DNA from 4 places in the Citrobacter amalonaticus genome. Region 4 is predicted to be linked to each of the others. Evidence: predicted binding sites of a transcription regulator. Region 4 holds the regulator's gene; each other region holds the start of a gene.
The links. The regulator PurR, encoded in region 4, represses purine synthesis genes. The targets are predictions, from matches to a motif close to CANGCAAACGTTTGCNTG.
Positions count from the first base shown of each region.

Region 1 (4,949 bases), 1.2 Mb from region 4:
TTGAAGTTACCGGTGCCGATATGGGCGTAACGCACCACTTCTTCGCCTTCTTTACGCGAAATCAGGAACAGCTTGGCGTGAATTTTTAAGCCGGGCGCGGAGAAGATGACATGCACGCCCGCTTCCGTCAGGCGTTTTGCCCAGTGAATGTTGGCCTCTTCATCAAATCGTGCCTGCAGCTCCACCACGACGGTCACTTTTTTACCGTTATGGGCGGCGTGGATCATTGAGTCGATGATCCGCGAGTCTTTTGCCACGCGGTAGATGTTGATTTTGATTGCCAGCACGCTCGGGTCAAACGAGGCCTGGCGCAGCAGTTCCAGAACGTGCTCAAAGGTGTGATACGGATAGTAAAGCAACACATCGCGTTCACGAATGGCGTCAAATCCATTACGGAACTTCTCTTTATCGAACCAGATATGGCGCAAGCGCGGAAGCGGCTTATTCACCAGATTGGCTTTGCCGACATTAGGGAAGTTAATGAAATCTTTGAAGTTGTGATAACGCCCACCGGGAACGATAGAGTCATAGCGTGAAATCGTCAGCTTCTCGCGCAGCACTTCGACCAGCGCATTAGGCATGTCGCGCTGATAGACAAAACGCACCGGCTCGGCGGTCAGACGCTGTTTCAGGCTGGAAGACATCAGCTCCATCAGGCTGGATTCCATCTCGTGCACCAGATCGTACTCGGCGTCACGGGTCATCTTCATGGAATAGGCGTTCAGCGCGTCGTAATCAAAGAAGCCCTTAAAGATGTCGTCCAGGCAGTAGCGCAGAATGTTGTCCAGCAGGATCATTGGCTTGCGGCGACGCGGGGCTTCCGGCGGCAGATTCACAAAGCGTGGAACCTTGTCAGACGGAATTTCCAGCAGCGCATAACGAATGGTGTCGCCGCGAATAATTTCGACCGCCAGATAGGTGTAGTCATCCTTCAGGAACTGTACCAGATCCGTTTCGCGGTTAATTAAAATTGGGGTGATGTGCTGGCGCAGATACTGTTTGAAATAATGGCGCAGCCAGCTTTGCTGATTGACTGACAGTTGACGCTCGTTGATCAGGAAGATCTGATTACGCGCCATCTCCAGCAGCAGTTCGTTATACAGGCCATCGAATTCCTGGTCGGCTTTCAGTACGCGGGACTGGATTTTACCTAACAGGTGGCGAGAATGTGAATTTGAACCCTGTTCTTCGCTGATGATGATGCGGCGTTTGAGCTCGGCGAAGCGAACTTTGTAGAATTCATCCAGGTTATTGGAATAGATGCCTAAGAAACGCATCCGTTCAATCAGCGGGTTTGATTTATCCGCAGCTTCCTGGAGCACACGTTCGTTGAACGCTAACCAGCTTAGCTCTTTCTCGATGTAAAGCTTTTCCTGACCCATTAATACTTATACTCCGTTTTATTCACGGGACACTGCCTGATTATTATGGCGAGCATTGCGCTCAGATGTCCAACTGTGCCAGAAAAATATGACAATAAACCGTCTGATCGCAAAGGGGAAGGGGGACTGGAGGTCTGAAGAGAAGCGCTGGCCGGATAACGGATGACATCCGTTATCCGGCACCGTTTTTACTCGTCGGCAGCGTAGCCCTGTGGCGGCAGGCGAACACCGTCCAGCCAGGCGGCGTTATCCTGCATTTTCAGCCGCCCGTCCACAAACCAACTGACGACCAGCGGGTAAATGGCGTGTTCCTGTACCTGAACGCGAGCGGTGATTTCATCTTCGTCATCGCCCTCAAACACCGGGACTTTGGACTGCAAAATGACCGGTCCGCCGTCGAGTTCGTCAGTCACAAAGTGGACCGAGGTGCCGTGTTCCTCATCGCCATTTTCCAGCGCCTGGCGGTGGGTGTGCAAACCGGGATATTTGGGTAACAGGGAAGGGTGAATATTCAGCAGTCGACCGTTGTAGTGCGCGACGAACGCCGGGCTCAGAATGCGCATAAAACCGGCCAGCACCACCACGTCAGGCGCATAAGCGTCGATCTCAAGGATCAGCTCGCGGTCAAATGCTTCACGGCTGGCAAACTGGTCCGCCGTCAGCGTATGGGCCGGGATTGCCGCTTTTCTGGCTCGCTCAAGGCCGAACGCGTCGGCCTTGTTGCTGAATACTGCCCGCAGGGTGCCATTGATTTTCTTCTCTCTGCAGGCATCAATAATCGCCTGCAAATTGCTTCCGTTACCGGAAATAAGCACCACAATATTCATTATTCAATAACCACGCGCTGCGCGGAATCGGAAGCCTTGATGACACCGAGCTTCCAGGCTTCTTCGCCTTTTGCCTTCAGCAGGGCAAGGGCGTTGTCCACTTCCGCCGCCGGCAGGGCAATGACCATGCCGACGCCGCAGTTAAAGGTACGGTACATTTCATGCTGGCTGACGTTACCGACGCTCTGCAGCCAGTTGAAGACGGCTGGCCACTGCCAGGAGGATTCATCGATCACCGCCTGCGTGTTGTCCGGCAGCACGCGCGGAATGTTTTCCCAGAAGCCGCCGCCGGTCAGGTGCGCGATAGCGTGCACATCAACCTTCTCGATCAGTTCCAGAATCGATTTCACGTAGATACGGGTTGGCGCCAGCAGGTGGTCGGCCAACGATTTGCCTTCCAGATCCGTCGTTTCTGGATCGCAGCCGCTGACGTCGACAATTTTACGTACCAGTGAGTAACCGTTGGAGTGCGGACCGCTGGAACCCAGTGCAATCAGCACATCGCCATCGGCCACTTTGGAACCGTCAATGATTTCTGATTTTTCTACCACACCGACGCAGAAACCAGCGACGTCATAATCTTCACCGTGGTACATCCCCGGCATTTCAGCGGTTTCCCCGCCGACCAGCGCGCAGCCAGACTGCAGACAGCCTTCGGCGATCCCCTGAATCACGCTGGCTGCGGTATCCACATCCAGTTTGCCAGTGGCGTAGTAGTCGAGGAAAAACAACGGCTCAGCACCCTGAACCACCAGGTCGTTGACACACATCGCCACGAGATCGATGCCGATGGTATCGTGACGTTTCAGATCCATCGCCAGACGCAGTTTTGTCCCGACGCCATCAGTACCGGAAACCAGCACGGGTTCACGATATTTTTGCGGCAATGCGCACAGCGCACCGAAGCCACCCAAACCACCCATCACTTCCGGGCGGCGAGTTTTCTTCACTACGCCTTTGATTCGATCCACCAGAGCATTACCCGCGTCAATATCAACACCGGCATCTTTGTAGCTAAGAGAGGTTTTATCGGTCACTGCCTGGTTCCCCACGTTTTCTTACGGTAAAAGTAAAATTCGGCGCAATTCTAACAGGGAAAGCAAACGTTTGCGAGCCTGCGTTGCATCCGTTTTTATCTGTCGAGTTTTCCTGCATTTTCTCCGCGGCGCGGTGTTTTTATGACCTGAACCACGAAAATGAAACCGGGTTCAGTTTCACCCTTGAAAGCGTGGTCGGGATTGCTCAGTATCATACTGAAACCGGTTTCTGTTTTGTCATAGCAAATCAACGAGGGAAACTATGTCTGGATTTAACGCGAATTTCATGTGGGGCGGGGCGGTCGCCGCTCATCAGCTTGAGGGTGGTTGGCAGGAAGGCGGAAAAGGGATCAGCGTTGCCGACGTCATGACGGCGGGCGCTCACGGCGTTGCGCGAGAAATTACTGATGGCGTGCTGCCCGGGAAAAACTACCCTAACCACGAGGCGATCGATTTCTATCATCGCTACAAAGAAGACATCAGGTTGTTTGCAGAAATGGGCTTTAAATGTTTTCGTACCTCCATCGCCTGGACGCGTATTTTCCCGCGCGGGGATGAAACGCAGCCAAACGAGGCGGGACTGCAATTTTACGACAATCTGTTTGATGAATGTCTGAAATACGGCATTGAACCGGTGATTACTCTGTCGCATTTCGAGATGCCCTACCATCTGGTGACGGAGTATGGCGGCTGGCGCAACCGCAAGCTGATCGACTTTTTTGTCCGCTTTGCAAAAGTAGTCTTTACCCGCTATCAGCACAAAGTGAAGTACTGGATGACCTTCAATGAGATCAACAACCAGGCAAATTATCATGAGGATTTTGCGCCGTTCACTAACTCCGGCCTGAAGTATCAGCCAGGTGAAGATCGTGAGCCGGTAATGTACCAGGCGGCGCATTACGAACTGGTGGCCAGTGCGCTGGCGGTGAAGGCGGCACGAGAAATTAACCCGACGTTGCAGATCGGCTGCATGATCGCCATGTGTCCTATCTACCCGCTGACCTGTGCACCAGACGACATGATGATGGCGATGAACGCCATGCATCGTCGCTACTGGTTTACCGACGTGCATGTACGGGGGAAATATCCGCAGCATATTCTCAACTATTTTGCGCGCCGCGAGTTTGACCTCGATATTACGGAGGAAGACCGCATTGCTCTGTCCGAAGGCTGCGTGGATTACATCGGTTTTAGCTATTACATGTCGTTTGTCACCAAAGCGACAGACGATAATCCGCAGCTCGATTATGACGAGAGCAAAAGCCTGGTCTCCAATCCCTACGTACAGAAATCGGACTGGGGCTGGCAGATTGATCCGGTGGGACTGCGCTATTCGCTAAACTGGTTCTGGGATCACTACCAGTTGCCGTTGTTTATCGTTGAAAACGGGTTTGGTGCGATTGATGTTCAACTGCCTGACGGCACCGTGGATGACAGCTATCGTATCGAGTATATGGCGGCGCATCTTCGTGAAATGAAAAAAGCGGTGGAAGAAGATGGCGTGGATCTCATGGGGTACACGCCGTGGGGATGTATCGATCTGGTCTCTGCGGGAACGGGAGAGATGAAAAAGCGCTACGGGTTTATCTACGTTGATAAAAATAATGACGGTAGTGGGACGCTGGCGCGCAGCCGTAAGAAATCTTTCGCCTGGTATCAGCAGGTGATAAAAAGTAACGGTGAATCCCTCTGATTTCAGCCAC
Region 1 covers NZ_CP014015.2:518,576-523,524, reverse strand. The annotation lists gene ppk1 (polyphosphate kinase 1) at 1-1,382, opposite strand, end outside; gene purN (phosphoribosylglycinamide formyltransferase) at 1,571-2,212, opposite strand; gene purM (phosphoribosylformylglycinamidine cyclo-ligase) at 2,209-3,246, opposite strand; gene AL479_RS02570 (6-phospho-beta-glucosidase) at 3,509-4,939, shown strand.
Region 1: the regulator PurR is predicted to act here: its motif matches at 3,306-3,323, upstream of purM (phosphoribosylformylglycinamidine cyclo-ligase).

Region 2 (4,949 bases), 1.3 Mb from region 4:
CAGCTCACCGGCCTGTCGATTCCGGCGGTGAGTAACATTCTTGAAGAACTGCTGGACGAAGGGCGGCTTTGCCACTCCCGTGAAACGCTGAGCCAGCGCGGGCTTAGCAGCGGAAGTTTTCATCTGCCGGTACAGGGCGCGTGGACGCTGTGTATCAACGTCACCCCCACCAGTCTGACCAGCCAACTGGCCGATGCGCGTCTGGTGGCGGTTGGCGACTGGCAGCATGAGGTCATTAACGCCGCAACGCCTGACGCGCTGCTTGCCGCGATAGCCAACCACTGGCGGCGCTGGCGTCAGCGCTATCCCGACACCACGATCAACCTCGCGCTGGGCGTCCACGGTCAGGTGGATCCGATCACCGGGGCGTCGAAAACGATGCCGCAGGCGCCGTGGAAAACGCCAGTGGAAATCAAGTATCTGCTGGAGGAGCGGCTCGGCATCCAGGTCCGCCTCGACAACGACTGCGTGATGCTGGCGCTGGCGGAAAAGTGGCAAAATCCGGCCGCCAACGAGGACTTCTGCGTGATTAACGTCGATTACGGCATTGGCTCATCGTTCGTCATTCACGACAGTATCTGGCGCGGTAGCCTGTACGGCAGCGGTCAGATTGGGCATACCATTGTTAACCCCGACGGGATCGCCTGCGACTGCGGTCGTTACGGCTGTCTGGAAACCGTCGCCTCCCTGAGCGCGCTGAAAAAGCAGGCCAGAGTCTGGATGAAGGCGCAGCCGGTGCCAGGAAGGGATCCAGAAACGCTGACCACGGATTTGCTGATCGACGCCTGGCGCAAGGGTGATGTACGCATTCAGGCGTGGGTGGAACATGCCGCCAGCGCGATTGGCTTAAGCCTGTATAACTTTCTTAATATCCTGAATATTAACCAGATCTGGCTGTACGGGCGCAGTTGCGCCTTCGGTGAATCCTGGCTCAATACGCTACGGCAACAGACGGGATTTAACCCTTTCGATCACGGCGATAATCCGCGAGCGAAAGCGACGCAGATTAGCTTTGGCACGTTGACCCGTGCCCAGCAGCTGATGGGAATTGGCTATCTGTACGTGGAGTCGCAACTGAACGAAATATAAGCTTATGGCGCGAATGGCGAGGCTCGGGGTTGTGTATTAATTTTAAAGTACGTTACTCATGCTAATGAGCCTGCTATGAACACGTTACGTTATTTTGATTTTGGAGAATCACGCCATCTGTTTTTATTGATTGCCCGTATTGCGCTGGCAATTCTGTTTATTATTTTTGGCTTCCCTAAACTGACTGGGTTCGACGGTACCGTACAATATATGACGTCTCTCGGTACGCCTGCGCCGATGCTTGCCGCGATCATTGCCGTTGTCATGGAGGTTCCGGCAGCGATACTGATTGTGCTGGGCTTTTTCACTCGCCCGCTGGCAATCCTCTTCGTTTTCTATACGTTGGGTACCGCCGTGATCGGCCATCACTTCTGGAATATGACCGGTGATGCGGTGGGGCCGAATATGATTAACTTTTATAAGAATGTCAGTATTGCAGGCGGATTCCTGCTGCTGGCGCTGACGGGGCCGGGCGCGATCTCTATTGACCGGCGCTAAAAAGGAAAAAAGGCCGCATCAGGCGGCCTTTTGTTTGCAGCAAAACGGAATTATGCGTAAACCGGGAAGCGTGCGCAGATATCCAGAACTTTCCCTTTGATGCGCTCAATCACCGCTTCATCATTGATGTTGTCCAGCACGTCACACATCCAGCCCGCCAGTTCTTTGGCTTCAGCTTCTTTAAAGCCGCGACGCGTAATGGCCGGAGAACCGATACGGATACCGGAAGTGACGAACGGGCTCTTCGGATCGTTCGGCACACTGTTTTTGTTCACGGTGATATTGGCACGACCCAGCGCGGCGTCAGCTTCTTTACCGGTCAGGTTTTTGTCCACCAGATCCAGCAGGAACAGGTGGTTTTCAGTACCGCCGGACACCACTTTGTAGCCACGGTTCAGGAACACTTCCACCATCGCCTTGGCGTTTTTCGCAACCTGCTGCTGGTAGACTTTGAACTCTGGCTCCATCGCTTCTTTCAGTGCAACCGCTTTACCGGCAATCACGTGCATCAGCGGGCCGCCCTGGGCGCTTGGGAACACCGCGGAGTTCAGTTTTTTGTACAGCTCTTCGTCACCGCCTTTCGCCAGGATCAGGCCGCCGCGCGGACCGGCCAGCGTTTTGTGGGTGGTGGTGGTCACAACGTGCGCATGCGGAACCGGGTTCGGGTAAACGCCTGCGGCAATCAGACCCGCAACGTGGGCCATATCAACGAACAGGTACGCACCGATGCTGTCAGCGATTTCACGCATTTTTGCCCAGTCAACCACGCCGGAGTAGGCAGAGAAGCCGCCGATGATCATCTTCGGCTTGTGCTCTTTGGCCAGCTTCGCCATCTCTTCGTAGTCAATTTTACCGGACTCATCAATACCGTAAGGTACGATGTTGTACAGTTTGCCAGAGAAGTTAACCGGGGAGCCGTGAGTCAGGTGGCCGCCTTGCGCCAGGTTCATACCCAGAACGGTATCACCCGGTTGCAGCAGCGCGGTGTAGACCGCAAAGTTAGCCTGAGAGCCGGAGTGCGGCTGTACGTTAGCGTAGTCTGCGCCAAACAGTTCTTTCGCACGATCAATCGCCAGTTGCTCAACGATATCCACGTATTCGCAACCGCCGTAGTAGCGCTTGCCCGGATATCCTTCAGCGTATTTGTTGGTCAGCTGAGAGCCCTGCGCCTGCATGACGCGCGGACTGGTGTAGTTTTCGGAGGCGATCAGTTCGATGTGCTCTTCCTGACGTACTTTTTCCTGCTCCATAGCCTGCCACAGTTCGGCATCATAATCGGCAATGTTCATTTCACGCTTTAACATCCGCATCTCCTGACTCAGCTAACGATAGAATTTTTGGCCTTAAAAGGCGGTCCTGTTGGACAACGGGCAACAGTATAACTGAATCATTCTGCGATAACAGGTCTTGACAAAGGAATTTACGCAAACGATTACCTTCACACGACACAAGGCTTTGCGGAATGAAGACCTTACGAATTTCAACGGATTTCTTTTCAGGTTTGTGATGCAGATTTTTCACGTTGTAACGTTTAATACGTAAAGCGTCAAAGAACCATTTACAATGCAGGGGTATTTTTTATAAGATGCATTTGACATACATCATTAAAGATTCACATAAAGGAAGACCGTATGCTTGACGCCCAAACCATCGCCACTGTAAAAGCCACCATTCCCCTGCTGGTAGAAACAGGTCCCAAACTGACCGCCCATTTTTACGATCGCATGTTTGCTCATAACCCTGAACTCAAAGAAATTTTCAACATGAGTAACCAGCGTAATGGCGATCAACGTGAAGCTCTGTTTAATGCCATTGCCGCTTATGCCAGCAATATTGAGAATCTGCCCGCCCTGCTGCCTGCGGTTGAGAAAATCGCCCAGAAGCACACTAGCTTCCAGATCAAACCTGAGCAGTACAACATTGTCGGTACACACCTGCTGGCAACCCTCGACGAAATGTTCAGTCCGGGTCAGGAAGTGCTGGATGCGTGGGGCAAAGCCTACGGCGTGTTGGCGAATGTCTTTATCAACCGTGAAGCGCAAATCTACAGTGAAAACGCCAGTAAAACCGGTGGCTGGGAAGGCACGCGTCCGTTCCGTATCGTGGCGAAAACCCCGCGCAGCGCACTGATTACCAGCTTTGAATTTGAACCGGTAGATGGTGGCGCCGTGGCCGAATACCAGCCTGGCCAGTATCTTGGTGTCTGGCTGAAGCCGGAAGGCTTCCCGCATCAGGAGATTCGCCAGTATTCTCTGACCCATAAAGCGGATGGCAAAGGCTACCGTATTGCCGTTAAACGTGAAGAAGGCGGTCAGGTATCAAACTGGCTGCATAACCATGCAAACATCGGCGATGTCGTTCATCTGGCCGCGCCGGCTGGCGATTTCTTTATGGCGGTTGCCCGCGATACGCCGGTGTCTCTGATTTCTGCCGGCGTCGGTCAAACGCCCATGCTGGCAATGCTGGATACGCTGGCAAAAGCGAACCACACCGCGCAGGTCAACTGGTTCCACGCCGCGGAAAACGGCGCCGTCCATGCGTTTGCCGATGAAGTGAGTGAACTGGGTAAAACGCTGCCACGCTTTAGCGCCCATACCTGGTATCGTGAGCCAACCGAAGCCGATCGCGCGAAAGGCGCGTTTGATAACGTTGGGCTGATGGATTTGAACAAACTGGAAGGCGCAATCAGCGATCCGGCGATGCAGTTTTACCTGTGCGGCCCGGTTGGCTTTATGCAGTTTGCCGCGAAGCAGTTGGTTGAACTGGGCGTGAAAAACGAAAACATTCATTACGAATGCTTCGGCCCGCACAAGGTCTTGTAATTACGTCATGCCTGATGGCGCTGCACTTATCAGGCCTACGGGATGCTGTTGTAGGCCGGATAAGGCGTTTACGTCGTTATCCGGCAAGCACGGCGCGGCTTAAATTGCCGCGTCGTCTTCTTCTCCGGTACGGATACGCACCACGCGCGCCACATCAAAGACGAAAATTTTACCGTCGCCGATTTTGCCCGTCTGCGCCGTGCGAATAATGGTATCCACGCAGGTTTCAACGATATCGTCCGGTACGACGATTTCAATTTTCACCTTCGGCAGAAAATCCACCATATATTCCGCGCCACGGTACAGCTCGGTATGCCCTTTCTGACGCCCAAAGCCTTTCACTTCAGTGACGGTCATCCCGGTAATACCGACTTCAGCCAGCGCTTCACGCACATCATCGAGCTTGAAGGGTTTAATAATCGCATCAATCTTTTTCATGCTAGTCCTTGAAAAGGTCGCCTGTCTTTTAATCGGGTAAACGTAACATATTACGCTGAGTTATTCTTTGAAATCGTTTGCATCCAGCTCATGGCGTGACAG
Region 2 covers NZ_CP014015.2:580,185-585,133, forward strand. The annotation lists gene AL479_RS02820 (ROK family transcriptional regulator) at 1-1,089, shown strand, start outside; gene AL479_RS02825 (DoxX family protein) at 1,165-1,587, shown strand; gene glyA (serine hydroxymethyltransferase) at 1,638-2,891, opposite strand; gene hmpA (NO-inducible flavohemoprotein) at 3,219-4,409, shown strand; gene glnB (nitrogen regulatory protein P-II) at 4,509-4,847, opposite strand; gene glrR (two-component system response regulator GlrR) at 4,908-4,949, opposite strand, start outside.
Region 2: the regulator PurR is predicted to act here: its motif matches at 3,009-3,026, upstream of glyA (serine hydroxymethyltransferase).

Region 3 (4,949 bases), 1.5 Mb from region 4:
GCTCTGGATATCGATGTTGCGGGTTTCGAGCAGTGGGTGGCAGAAGTTCTGGCGCTGGCGCCGTAAACCCAGACGCTTATAACGGTATGACGCGACTTATTCCAGAGCGTCATGCCTTTTACTGATATCTCCCGCTGTTTATCATTAAATTCTAATTATCGACGTTTTTGGCTAGCGGCACGACGATGTGCTGGTTAATCTGAAAACGATTTACATCATTTTAACGTAAGAGAATAACTATGCATGATGCACAGGTCCGTGTCGCGATAGCGGGCGCGGGTGGCCGTATGGGCCGCCAGTTAATTCAGGCAGCGCTACAGATGGAAGGCGTTGCGCTTGGTGCGGCGCTTGAGCGCGAGGGATCGTCACTGTTGGGCAGCGACGCCGGAGAACTGGCGGGCGTCGGGAAGACCGGCGTTACCGTACAAAGCAGCCTTGAGGCGGTAAAAGGGGATTTCGATGTGTTTATCGATTTTACCCGTCCGGAAGGCACGCTGAATCATCTGGCATTTTGTCGTCAGCATGGCAAAGGGATGGTCATTGGCACCACCGGTTTTGACGATGCGGGAAAACAGGCGATTCGCGACGCCGCCCAGGAAATTGGCATTGTCTTCGCGGCGAACTTTAGCGTCGGCGTCAACGTGATGCTTAAGCTGCTGGAAAAGGCAGCGAAAGTGATGGGCGACTATACCGACATTGAAATCATTGAAGCACACCACCGCCATAAGGTTGATGCGCCGTCAGGCACCGCGCTGGCGATGGGGGAGGCGATTGCCCATGCGCTGGATAAAGATCTGAAAGAATGCGCCGTCTACAGTCGTGAAGGCTACACCGGCGAACGCGTGCCGGGAACGATTGGCTTTGCCACCGTCCGCGCCGGGGACATTGTGGGGGAACATACCGCAATGTTTGCAGATATCGGCGAACGTGTCGAAATCACCCACAAAGCGTCCAGCCGTATGACTTTTGCCAATGGCGCGGTGAGATCAGCACTTTGGGTCAGTGCAAAGCAAAATGGTCTTTTTGATATGCGAGATGTCCTTGATCTCAACAATTTATAGTCAATTATTACCTTTCGTGATGTGGTTATTGTAATCTCAATGCATTGATTACATAGGGCAATATTTTTATTGCCCTTTTATTTTGCCTGTTATGTGGCGTTTTAGTTTTAAATGGAGTGAAAATTTATCTTTTCTCTCTGTTTTGCGTTATCTGAATGTAAATTTTGACCATATGGTCCACTTTTTCGAAGTCTGAGACTATTTTCTACGCATAATTGTTCACGCAAGCGTTTTCCTGCCAGGGTTAGATGATCTTTTTGCCTGTTAAATCCGCTGATTTCATCCTGAGTCGCAAAAGAATATAAAAAATACCGCCTTTAAGTTGACTTTTGCCTGTCTTATCTCCAGAATGCCGCCGTTTGCCAGAAATCCACGGGTAAGCAAATTTGCATTGATTCATGCTATGCGAATGCATTAATATGCAAATAAAGTGAGTGAATATTCTCTGGAGGGTGTTTTGATTAAGTCAGCGCTATTGGTTCTGGAAGACGGAACCCAGTTTCACGGTCGGGCCATAGGGGCAACAGGTTCGGCGGTTGGGGAAGTCGTTTTCAATACTTCAATGACCGGTTATCAAGAAATCCTCACTGATCCTTCCTATTCCCGCCAAATCGTTACTCTTACTTATCCCCATATCGGTAATGTCGGCACCAATGCCGCCGATGAAGAATCCTCCCAGGTCCATGCGCAAGGCCTTGTCATTCGTGACCTGCCGCTGATTGCCAGCAACTTCCGCAATACCGAAGACCTCTCTTCTTACCTGAAACGCCATAACATTGTGGCGATTGCCGATATCGATACCCGTAAGTTGACGCGTCTGCTGCGCGAGAAAGGGGCGCAGAACGGTTGCATTATCGCGGGCGATAACCCGGATGCGGCGCTGGCGCTGGAAAAAGCGAAAGCCTTCCCGGGCCTGAATGGCATGGATCTGGCGAAAGAAGTGACCACCACGGAATCTTACAGCTGGACTCAGGGGAGCTGGACGCTGGCGGACGACCTACCGGAAGCAAAGAAAGAGGACGAACTGCCGTTCCACGTTGTCGCCTACGACTTTGGCGCCAAGCGCAACATTCTGCGCATGCTGGTGGACAGAGGCTGCCGCCTGACGGTTGTCCCGGCAAAAACGTCGGCAGAAGACGTGCTGAAGATGAATCCGGACGGGATCTTCCTGTCAAACGGTCCTGGTGACCCGGCGCCGTGCGATTACGCTATCGACGCAATTCAGAAATTCCTCGAGACCGATATTCCGGTGTTCGGCATCTGTTTAGGCCATCAACTGCTGGCGCTGGCGAGCGGGGCGAAAACCGTGAAGATGAAATTCGGTCACCACGGTGGTAACCATCCGGTCAAAGATATCGACAACAATACCGTGATGATTACGGCCCAGAACCACGGCTTTGCGGTGGATGAAGCGTCCATGCCGGCAACTCTGCGTGTCACCCACAAGTCACTGTTCGATAGCACCCTGCAAGGGATTCATCGCACCGACAAACCGGCATTCAGTTTCCAGGGCCACCCGGAAGCGAGCCCGGGACCTCACGATGCCGCGCCGTTGTTCGACCACTTTATCGAGTTAATTGAGCTTTACCGTCAGTCCGCGAAATAATCAGGAGTTAAGAGAGCCATGCCAAAACGTACAGACATAAAAAGTATCCTGATTCTGGGCGCGGGTCCGATTGTTATCGGTCAGGCGTGTGAGTTTGACTACTCCGGCGCACAGGCGTGTAAAGCGCTGCGTGAAGAGGGGTACCGCGTCATTCTGGTGAACTCCAACCCGGCAACCATCATGACCGACCCGGAAATGGCCGATGCGACCTACATCGAGCCGATTCACTGGGAAGTCGTGCGCAAAATTATTGAGAAAGAGCGCCCGGACGCGGTGCTGCCGACCATGGGCGGTCAGACGGCGCTGAACTGTGCGCTGGAACTGGAGCGCCAGGGCGTGCTGGCCGAATTCGGTGTGACCATGATTGGTGCGACCGCCGATGCGATTGATAAAGCCGAAGACCGTCGTCGCTTCGATATCGCGATGAAGAAAATCGGTCTCGACACCGCGCGTTCGGGCATTGCCCATACGATGGAAGAGGCGCTGGCGGTAGCGGCTGACGTCGGTTATCCGTGCATTATCCGTCCGTCCTTTACCATGGGCGGCACCGGCGGTGGTATTGCATACAACCGCGAAGAGTTTGAAGAGATTTGTACTCGCGGTCTGGATCTCTCCCCAACCAACGAACTGCTGATTGATGAATCGCTGATTGGCTGGAAAGAGTACGAGATGGAAGTGGTGCGTGATAAAAACGACAACTGCATCATCGTCTGCTCTATCGAGAACTTCGACGCCATGGGCATTCACACCGGTGACTCCATCACGGTTGCACCGGCCCAGACGCTGACCGACAAAGAATATCAAATCATGCGTAACGCCTCGATGGCGGTGCTGCGTGAAATCGGCGTAGAAACTGGCGGTTCAAACGTGCAATTCGCGGTGAACCCGAAAAACGGTCGCCTGATTGTGATCGAAATGAACCCGCGTGTATCCCGCTCCTCGGCGCTGGCATCGAAAGCCACCGGCTTCCCGATTGCGAAAGTGGCGGCGAAACTGGCGGTGGGTTACACCCTCGATGAACTGATGAACGACATCACTGGCGGTCGTACCCCGGCATCATTCGAGCCGTCCATCGATTATGTTGTGACTAAGATTCCACGCTTCAACTTCGAGAAGTTCGTCGGCGCGAACGACCGTCTGACGACCCAGATGAAATCGGTCGGCGAAGTGATGGCGATTGGCCGCACCCAGCAGGAATCTCTGCAAAAAGCGCTGCGCGGTCTGGAAGTGGGTGCCACCGGCTTCGACCCGAAAGTGAGCCTGGATGACCCGGAAGCGCTGACTAAAATCCGCCGTGAGCTGAAAGACGCGGGCGCTGAGCGTATCTGGTACATCGCCGATGCCTTCCGCGCAGGCCTCTCCGTCGACGGCGTGTTCAACCTGACCAACATTGACCGCTGGTTCCTGGTACAAATTGAAGAACTGGTGCGTCTGGAAGAGAAAGTGGCAGAGCTGGGCATTAACGGCCTGACCCCTGACTTCCTGCGCCAGTTGAAACGCAAAGGCTTCGCCGATGCGCGTCTGGCTAAACTGGCCGGTGTCCGTGAAGCGGAAGTCCGCAAACTGCGCGACCAGTACAATCTGCACCCGGTCTACAAGCGTGTGGACACCTGCGCGGCAGAATTCGCCACCGATACCGCCTACATGTACTCCACGTATGAAGATGAATGCGAGGCGAACCCGTCTGTTGACCGTGACAAAATCATGGTGCTTGGCGGCGGTCCAAACCGTATCGGCCAGGGGATCGAATTTGACTACTGCTGCGTACACGCCTCTCTGGCGCTGCGCGAAGACGGTTACGAGACCATCATGGTCAACTGTAACCCGGAAACCGTTTCGACCGACTACGACACCTCTGACCGCCTCTACTTTGAGCCGGTTACCCTGGAAGATGTACTGGAAATCGTGCGCATCGAGAAGCCAAAAGGCGTGATCGTGCAGTACGGCGGCCAGACCCCGCTGAAACTGGCACGCGCGCTGGAAGCCGCAGGCGTGCCGGTTATTGGTACCAGCCCGGATGCCATCGACCGTGCGGAAGACCGCGAGCGTTTCCAGCATGCAGTTGACCGCCTGAAACTGAAACAACCGGCTAACGCCACCGTGACGGCTATTGAACAGGCTGTCGAAAAAGCGAAAGAGATTGGCTACCCGCTGGTGGTACGTCCGTCCTACGTGCTGGGCGGTCGGGCGATGGAAATCGTCTATGATGAAGCTGACCTGCGCCGCTACTTCCAGACCGCTGTGAGTGTTTCCAACGACGCGCCGGTTCTGCTCGACCGTTT
Region 3 covers NZ_CP014015.2:2,724,577-2,729,525, forward strand. The annotation lists gene rihC (ribonucleoside hydrolase RihC) at 1-66, shown strand, start outside; gene dapB (4-hydroxy-tetrahydrodipicolinate reductase) at 240-1,061, shown strand; gene carA (glutamine-hydrolyzing carbamoyl-phosphate synthase small subunit) at 1,519-2,667, shown strand; gene carB (carbamoyl-phosphate synthase large subunit) at 2,686-4,949, shown strand, end outside.
Region 3: the regulator PurR is predicted to act here: its motif matches at 1,282-1,299, upstream of carA (glutamine-hydrolyzing carbamoyl-phosphate synthase small subunit).

Region 4 (4,949 bases):
AAAGGACACAAGCCGACGTGTGTGAAAGTGAAGAACACGGCGTCAGGAAAGATTGCCGATGCGCATAAAGTGAAAGTGCAAAAAGCGACCAGTACGGCGATGAATAAACTAATGAGCCAGATTGGCAAGCCGTACCGCTGGGGAGGCACGTCGCCGCGCACCGGTTTCGATTGCAGCGGTCTGGTCTATTACGCTTATAAAGATCTGGTGAAATTCCGTATTCCGCGCACGGCAAATGAAATGTATCACCTGCGTGATGCCGCACCGATTGACCGTGAGGAATTAAAAAATGGCGATCTGGTGTTCTTCCGCACTCAGGGGCGCGGGACCGCCGATCACGTCGGCGTTTATGTCGGCAACGGCAAATTTATCCAGTCACCACGCAGCGGTCAGGAAATCCAGATCACGTCGCTCAGCGAAGATTACTGGCAACGCCACTACGTCGGCGCTCGCCGGGTCATGACGCCCAAAACCATTCGTTAAAACTTTACCCTGTTGTTAACGCAACAGGGTAAGTTCATCTTTTGTCTCACCTTTCAATTTGCTACCCTATCCTTACGCACAATAAGGTTATTGCGCGAAATACTATTAATAATAAGGAGAGAAGCAATGTCGTTCGAATTACCTGCACTACCGTATGCCAAAGATGCGCTTGCGCCGCACATTTCCGCCGAGACGCTGGAATATCACTATGGCAAACACCATCAGACCTATGTCACCAACCTGAACAACCTGATTAAAGGCACCGCCTTTGAAGGAAAATCGCTGGAAGAGATCGTACGCAGCTCGGAAGGCGGCGTGTTCAATAACGCGGCTCAGGTCTGGAACCACACGTTCTACTGGAACTGCCTGGCCCCGAATGCAGGTGGCGAGCCAACCGGCAAACTGGCTGACGCGATTGCCGCCTCTTTTGGCAGCTTTGCTGAGTTCAAAGCACAGTTTACCGACGCGGCGATCAAAAACTTCGGCTCTGGCTGGACCTGGCTGGTAAAAGGAAAAGATGGCAAACTGGCTATCGTTTCAACCTCCAACGCCGGCACGCCGTTGACCACCGACGCCACGCCGCTGATGACCGTCGACGTATGGGAGCATGCGTACTACATTGACTATCGCAATGCGCGTCCTGGCTACCTGGAACACTTCTGGGCGCTGGTAAACTGGGAGTTTGTGGCGAAGAACTTCGCTGCGTAAAAGTGATAACGCAGAAGGGACTCCCTTCTGCGTTTTTGTCCTGCCGTTAACTGGCGACACACACCTGGTCGGGTTGTTTTCTCGCCGAGACAAACACCAGCAGCAGCGCCATACCCGCCACAATCGCCCCCATCACCGGAACAAAACTGTAGCCCAACCCGCCTGAAATAACGGCTCCGCCCGCCGCAGCACCCAGCGCATTTCCAAGGTTAAATGCACCAATGTTCACGGAAGATGAGAGACCCGGCGCTTCATGAGCCACACGCATGACGCGCATTTGTAACGGTGGGACGACCGCAAAGGTCGCTGCCCCCCAGACCACCATGCTGACCGCCGCGCCCAGTTCATTCTGAGCCAGGAATGGGATCGCCAGCATAATCACCATCAGCAGCAGCAAAAATCCCTTCAGCGTGCCGTTAACCGAGCGATCGGCCAGTTTTCCGCCAAGGTAGTTGCCAATGGAGAAACCCACACCGATCAGAACCAGCATCCCGGTCACAAAAGCCGGCGTCGCATGGGTGATGCTTTGCAGAACAGGTGAAATATAGGTATAGAGCGTGAACATGGCGCCCGCCCCCAGTACGGTGGTCAGCAGCGCCGAGAGCACCTGAGGACGCATCAGCACCGCCAGCTCTTTTTTCACTTCCGGACGCGCCCCGGCACCGCCTTTTGGCAATGAGAAGAAGAGACTCAGCATCGAGATAACGCCCAGCCCCGCCGTCGCCATGAACGACATCCGCCAGCCGATGGTTTCACCCAGCCAGGTCGCCGCCGGCACACCGCCGATATTGGCGATGGTCAGCCCCATAAACATAGTGGCAACGGCGCTCGCCTGTTTGTGCTTCGGCACCACGCTTGCCGCCACCACCGAACCCAGGCCAAAGAATGCGCCGTGGTTAAGGCTGGTTAAAATACGTGACAACATCAGCGTGGTGTAATCCGGCGAAATCGCCGAGAGCACGTTACCGAGCGTAAAAATAGCCATCAGAAAAATGAGCGCATTACGGCGTCCGCGATGTGACAGCAACAGCGTCATCAGCGGCGCGCCGACCATCACGCCTACCGCATAAGCGCTAATCAGCATACCTGCCGCAGGGATGGACACATCAACGCCACGCGCGATGACGGGCAGCAGACCCATTGGCGAGAATTCGGTGGTACCGATGCCGAACGCGCCGATGGCCAGCGCCAGTAACGGATAATTAATTTTCATGCAGTGATGACTCCGGCTCTTCGCGACAGGGCGCGATGCTTAACTAAGAGTCAAAAGCATGACATCAATCACAAAAAAAGAGAAGTTAACAAAAATACAAAAGACTTTTGCAGATTCAATAACAATATGACAGGAGGTTCGAGGGAGCAGGAACTCCCCCGAGGGGGATCAGTGCAGTGCCGCCGTCAGGCCGCCCGCAACGATTAAAGCCAGAACAATAAACGTGGTCACTAATGAAAATTTCAGATCGGTGCTCATCAACTTTTCTCCTTTTTATTCCCACACAAAAAGTGATATAGCGCATTTTTACACACTTGAGTGTAAAAATCTCCCACGATTTAGAGTGATATGTGCTTTTAATACTTCCCCTTTTCGTAAAGATCAGACAAAATTCGACGCTTACTTGATTAGCGTACCGGCCATTGACCCCTTCCTGACGTTCCGTGTCGTTTCCCGGCGTGCCGCAGCCCTGATGTTGGGCACAGGATGAGTAAAGGCAAACGTTTACTTAGCGTAATTTAATGTTCAGGTTGGGTCTGGAGTGAGATTTAATGGCAACAATTAAAGATGTAGCGAAGCGCGCAAACGTTTCCACTACAACCGTGTCACACGTAATTAACAAAACGCGTTTCGTCGCTGAAGAAACACGCAATGCAGTGTGGGCGGCAATCAAAGAATTGCACTATTCCCCCAGCGCGGTTGCCCGCAGCCTGAAAGTCAACCATACCAAGTCTATCGGTTTGCTGGCGACGAGCAGCGAAGCCCCCTATTTTGCCGAAATTATTGAAGCGGTTGAGAAGAACTGCTTCCAGAAGGGCTATACCCTGATCCTCGGTAACGTCTGGAACAACCTGGAAAAACAGCGTGCCTATCTGTCCATGATGGCGCAAAAACGCGTTGATGGCCTGCTGGTAATGTGTTCCGAATACCCCGATCCCCTGCTCTCAATGCTGGAAGAATATCGTCATATCCCGATGGTGGTGATGGACTGGGGCGAAGCCAAAGCCGACTTCACCGATACGGTGATTGATAACGCCTTTGAAGGCGGTTATATGGCAGGCCGTTACCTCGTTGAGCGCGGACATCGCGAAATTGGCGTGATCCCAGGACTGATGGAGCGTAACACTGGCGCAGGCCGTCTGGCCGGTTTTATGAAGGCGATGGATGAAGCGCTGATTAAAGTGCCTGAAAACTGGATTGTACAAGGCGACTTCGAGCCGGAATCCGGCTACCGCGCTATGCAGCAAATTCTGTCGCAGGCGCATCGCCCGACGGCGGTCTTCTGTGGCGGCGATATCATGGCGATGGGCGCCCTGTGCGCCGCCGATGAGATGGGTCTGCGCGTCCCGCAGGACGTGTCGCTGATAGGCTACGACAACGTGCGCAACGCCCGTTTCTTTACGCCGGCGTTGACCACTATCCACCAGCCAAAAGATTCGCTGGGTGAGACGGCCTTTAATATGTTGCTGGACCGCATCGTCAATAAACGCGAAGAGTCGCAGTCTATTGAAGTCCACCCGCGCCTGGTGGAGCGCCGCTCCGTTGCGGATGGCCCGTTCCGCGACTACCGTCGTTAAGCCTCTTCTGCGGGAGTCTCATCTGGCTCCCGCAACCACTCTTTGTTCAGCGTTTCACTGTCTCCCAGATAATCCAGCAGCCAGATCAGCGCAGGTGACATATCATTCTGCTGCCAGGTCAGGCAACAGGCCGCATCCGGGAACGGGTTCTCCAGATTTAACACGACCCACTGCCCCTTGTTAAGATACGGCTTGGCGAAATGCGTCGGTACCATGCCGACACAGAGTCCGGCGCTAATACAGGTCGCGGAGGAATCCCAGTCCGGCACCACCACCCGCTTCTGGTTGTCCAGCAGCCAGGTCACGCGCTTCGGCAGAGTGCGGGACGTATCTTCCAGCACCAGCGACGGCCAGTTGCGCAACGTGTCATCGCTTAACGGCCCGCTCATAGCGGCCAGCGGATGCGTACTGGCAACGACGCAACACCAGCTCAGCTTACCCATATCGCGGAACGTGTATCGTCCTCCCACCGGGATCGCCTGGGTTGCCCCGATGGCGAGTTCGACCCGGCCATCTGACAGCGCGTCCCAGACGCCATTAAACACCTCTTGAAAGACCAGTAGCTCCACGTCATCAAAGTGGCGGTAGAAATCGACGATCAATTGCCGCGTGCGTTCCGGTCGCACGATATTGTCCACCGCGATGGGAAGTTGCCCACGCCAGCCGTTGGCGATCTGCTGACACTGCTGGCGCGTGATCTGCATTTTTTTGATGACAGAGCGGCCTTCTTTCAAAAACCAGGCGCCCGCCGGGGTTAACACTACATCACGATGGCGACGTTCAAAAAGCGGGACGGCCAGCCACTCTTCCAGTTGGCGAACCGTGTAGCTGACCGCCGAAGGCACCCGGTGCAACTCCTGGGCCGCAGAACTAAAACTCCCGTTGCGCGCCACGGCATCGACGACTTCCAGCGCATATTCTGACCACATAATCTGCCTACAAAATTTTTGAATGCAATAAACAAATAT
Region 4 covers NZ_CP014015.2:4,178,777-4,183,725, reverse strand. The annotation lists gene AL479_RS20340 (C40 family peptidase) at 1-483, shown strand, start outside; gene sodB (superoxide dismutase [Fe]) at 610-1,191, shown strand; gene AL479_RS20330 (MFS transporter) at 1,238-2,404, opposite strand; gene AL479_RS20320 (YnhF family membrane protein) at 2,573-2,662, opposite strand; gene purR (HTH-type transcriptional repressor PurR) at 2,956-3,981, shown strand; gene punR (DNA-binding transcriptional activator PunR) at 3,978-4,910, opposite strand.